DNA from 2 places in the Noviherbaspirillum phoenicis genome. Region 1 is predicted to be linked to the other one. Evidence: predicted binding sites of a transcription regulator. Region 1 holds the regulator's gene; the other holds the start of a gene.

Evidence for each region. Region 1 encodes FNR, which switches genes on or off when oxygen is low (the NO sensors DNR and NnrR bind a similar motif). Its sites were predicted from a motif close to TTGATNNNNATCAA; they were not measured.
Region 2: a site for FNR is predicted at 643-656, ahead of hemN (oxygen-independent coproporphyrinogen III oxidase). Genes of this name have one in related genera too.

What each region holds. Positions count from the first base shown of each region.
Region 1 is NZ_JBDFLX010000001.1:2,488,656-2,490,855, forward strand. Features, by position in the region: gene ABC383_RS11250 (hypothetical protein) at 1-358, opposite strand, end outside; gene fnr (fumarate/nitrate reduction transcriptional regulator Fnr) at 641-1,402, shown strand; gene ABC383_RS11260 (hypothetical protein) at 1,420-1,659, opposite strand; gene ABC383_RS11265 (FixH family protein) at 1,671-2,192, opposite strand.
Region 2 is NZ_JBDFLX010000003.1:613,036-615,235, forward strand. Features, by position in the region: gene ABC383_RS25010 (bifunctional diguanylate cyclase/phosphodiesterase) at 1-349, opposite strand, end outside; gene hemN (oxygen-independent coproporphyrinogen III oxidase) at 740-2,170, shown strand.

The DNA of each region.
Region 1 (2,200 bases):
CGCGCAGCTGGCCGGCGCCTGCATTGCGTTCAGCCTTGACCTCTGCACGGCTCTTGTTGCCTGAAGGCATACCAGCCGTCGGCTTGTCCTGGAACTGGTTGACCTTGTCGAATTCGGCAGCGCTGGCGCCGGACTTGACTTCGGCACGGCTGGTGCCGCTGCCCTTCACGGCTGCGCCGGGACGGTCGTTGAACTGGTTGACGCGGTCTGCATTCGCCGCGCTGGCGCCGGACTTGACTTCGGCGCGGGATTGGCTGGCCGATGGATCGGTGGAAGTGGCGGCAGGCGCTTGCGCGAAAGCCGAAACCATTGCGGCCTGAGCCAGGGGAAGTGCCAACAGCGTTAACATTTTTTTCATTTTGCGCATCCAGTCGTTGAGGGTGAAGAAAGGGGAACACCAGCACAGCCATATCGTGTCAAAAAGATACCCATCTTTCCTCCGATCGACTGTGCGCTAACGAACACAACCCACATTTTGCTTAACATTTTGATACGCCGCTAATATCTGTTGTATCCGCGTTACGATGTGTTTGCTACACTTCGCCGTACCGACCGTTCTAATCCGCAGATCAGTCTTGCGGCACGTTTCATACCGTAGCGTTTCGCGTTTTCAACGGCTTGAGATATATCATTGGCGACCATGATCCAGTCCATTCCAGTCAACAGCCAGACCACGCCCATCAACGTCAACGCCCTGAAGGCAAGTTGCGCGGCGTGCAGCATGCACCAGCTTTGCCTGCCCATGGGCCTGGACGATACCGACATGTCGCGTCTCGACGCCATCATCGGACGCCGGCGCAAGGTGCCGCGCGACACCCATCTCTACCGCATGGGCGATCCGTTCACCAACCTGTACGCGATCCGGCTTGGGCATTTCAAGACTTTCCAGATCAATGTCAGCGGCGAGCAGCAGATTACAGGCTTCCAGATGGCCGGCGAGCTTCTCGGCATGGACGCCATCGGCACCGAGCGCCACCATTGTTCGGCGGTGGCGCTGGAAGACAGTGAAGTCTGCGACATTCCATTCAGCCGGCTGGAAGAGTTGTTCGGCCACATTCCCACGCTGCTGCACCATTTCCACCGGATGATGAGCCAGGAAATCACGCGCGAGCAGAGCGTCATGCTCCTGCTGGGCAATATGCGCGCCGGCCAGCGCTTCGCCGCCTTCCTGGTCAATCTCACGACGCGCTATGCCGCCCGCGGCTATTCCTCCACCGCCTTCCAGCTGCGCATGTCGCGCGAGGAAATCGGCAATTATCTCGGACTCACCATCGAGAGCATCAGCCGCCTGCTGTCACGCTTCAAGAAGCTGGGCGTGCTGCAGGTAAGCAACCGCGAAATCGTGATTCTCGATCCGCCCCGCCTGAAAGCCATGGCGGCCGGCACCGAGAAATGCGATTAGGCTCGGCCCTGTCGCCGTCATAGCGGCGGCTGGCGGTCGGCCGGCACATTGGCCAGGTAATAACTGAGCATCGCCGCCAGCGCGCAGAACAGCCAGAACAGGAAGAATCCCACCGTATAAGCCGCCAGCGGCGACAGCGTGAACTCGGCGCCGCCCAGGTGCAGATCCTGCGGATCGAGCAGGGAAAAGAAAAAACCTTCCGCCATCGCCGCCACCAGGAAGGATGGCCACAGGATCACCATTGCAAGACGCCGCATCTATGCCTCCTTCAGGATTGGTCGGCCGACAGCGTCGCCGTCGCCTGCTGCGGCCAGGGCCACACGCCATTGATGCGCCAGGTCCGGCCCTGGTCTTCCAGCATCACCTGCCAGCGCGCCATCTCCAGCATCGGCAGGCTCACGGCAAAGTGGCCTTCCGCATCCGCCACCACCGGCAGCACGATATCCTTTTCCGGACGCGTGGAATGAACCAGGCGCAGCGTCATCGCGCCATGCGGAATCCCCTGCGCGCCGCGCATCGCGCCTGTCAGCCGGCCCGCGGCGGCATCGAAGTGCAGCGCCAGCGACAGTCCCAGCCGGCTGGCGGCCTGATCGCGCCGCAGGTCCTGGTTGATGGCCTTGCCCTGCCGGTAATAGTCGCCCACCACCAGCGCATCCTGCTGCGAGTAGGAGAGCCAGATCGTGTAGCTGCCCGCCAGCACCACCAGGAACGGACCCAGCATGATCAGCCAGGGCCAACGGTGCTTGTACCAGGGCGTGGACGGGCATTCGAGCGTATTCATTGACTGCATTTGCATTC
Region 2 (2,200 bases), on a different contig from region 1:
ATTGGGCGGCTGCGGAGATGGCGGACGCATCGCCGCTGCGCTCGAAGCGAGGGCGCCATGGCATGGACTGCAGGTAGGCTTCCTGCAGCGACCCCAGGCCGCCGGACCCGCTGTCATCGATTCCCTCGACCCATTCGGCGACCGGCTGGCCGACCGGCGCAGTCATGTCCCGCAGGCCGGGCCAGTAGCGGACGATGCCGCTGGACACCTGCACGATCCGCCCGGAGTCGAGATCCACTACCATCAGAAAGCCATGCGGCTGGATCGTCCCCAGCAGGTGGATTTGCTCCAGCGCACAAGACTTTTCCAATTCGGCGGAAATGATGTCGATGCGTTCCTGGTTTTTCATCGCGTACCAATTACTGCACGGTCTCGTCTTGCCGTTCTCACGGTTTCCCATCCCTGTCATGAATGGCACGGTTATGGCTCGATGCCCTGTTGGAGTTCCGCACGGATCCGGAGTTCTTGGCCGCCTGACAAAAGCGCCTGCGCCGCGCCGGCACAGCCGGCATGCACGTGCCTGGCCGATACCGTCCGGGTTCACGAACCCGGCGCGCCATGCAAGCACCCGCGCTCAAATCCGGCGCCGTCGCCACAGTCTGGCGCGACAGGCGGCGGCCCGGCGCAGGCTTGTCCCTTAATTTGACCCAGGTCAAACACATTGCATCAGGGGGCAACGTAAGCTGCACGGGTACCTGGCGCCCATGCGGCGCCAGCCTGAATGAGGAAAGCTGGCAACATGAGTGCAATGATAAAAAATCCGGGAGAGCATCCACCGGTGCAATTCGACGCAAACCTGATTCGAAAACTAAGCCAGCAGGGGCCGCGTTATACCTCTTATCCGACGGCGGACCGTTTCACCGACGGCTTCCGTTCCGGCGATTATCTACAGGCTGTCTCCGATCTCCGCCATGCCGGAGCGCGCAAGCCGATATCGCTGTACCTCCACATTCCCTTTTGCGAATCGCTTTGCTATTACTGTGCATGCAACAAGATCATTACCAGAAATCACGCCAAGGCAGAGGTCTATCTCACTTACCTGAAGCGGGAAATCGATATGCAGGCCGCCCTGTTTTCAGGGATGAATCAGGTGGAACAACTGCATTTCGGCGGTGGGACGCCGACCTTCCTGTCGGACGCGCAGATGGGCGCGCTGATGGCGCACCTGCGACGCGCCTTTCACTTTGCCGCGGACATCGATGGCGAGTACTCGATTGAAATCGATCCGCGGACGGTAGACGCCGATCGTATCCGGTCCCTCCGGAATCAGGGCTTCAATCGCCTCAGCCTGGGCGTCCAGGACTTCGATGAGGAAGTGCAGAAGGCAGTGAACCGGATACAGCCGGAAGCGCTCACGCTCGATGCGATTGTCGCCGCGCGCGAAGCGGGTTTCCGCTCAATCAGCGTCGATCTGATCTATGGCCTGCCCAGGCAGAACGTCATGTCGATGGCGCGCACCCTGACCAGGCTGATTGCGGCGGACCCGGACCGGATCTCCGTTTACAACTATGCGCACATGCCGCAGATGTTCAAGTCGCAGCGCCTGATTGCCGACGACGAACTGCCGACACCCGAGGCAAAGCTGGACATGCTGTCCCTGTGCATCCAAAGGCTGACCCAGGCCGGCTACGTCTACATCGGCATGGACCACTTCGCTAAGCCGGACGACGAACTGGCGGTGGCCCAGCGCCTGGGCACCCTGCAGCGCAATTTCCAGGGCTATTCCACGCATGCGGAGGCGGAGATGGTTTCTTGTGGCGTCTCCGCGATCAGTTCCGTGGGCGGCACCTACAGCCAGAATGCCAAGTCGCTGGACCAGTATTACGAACCGATCGAGCGCGGGCATCTGCCCATTGTCCGCGGCTTCAAGCTGACGATGGATGACATGCTGCGGCGTGCCATCATCCAGCGGCTCATGTGCGCCTTCGAGGTATCGGTGAAGGCAATCGAAACCGACTATCCGGTGACGTTCGCAAGCTACTTTGCCACGGAGCTGGGCAAGTTGCGCGAGCTGGAAGACGATGGGCTTGTTTCGCTCAGCGACGACTGGATAACCGTGACAGCCAGGGGACGGCTCCTGGTGCGCAACATCTGCATGGCATTCGACAAGTATCTAGGAATAGGTCAAGCAGTCAAGCTGGAACGCCTGCGCTATTCCCGAACCATCTGATCGCCACTGCGCCAGCGCTTGCGGCGTTGG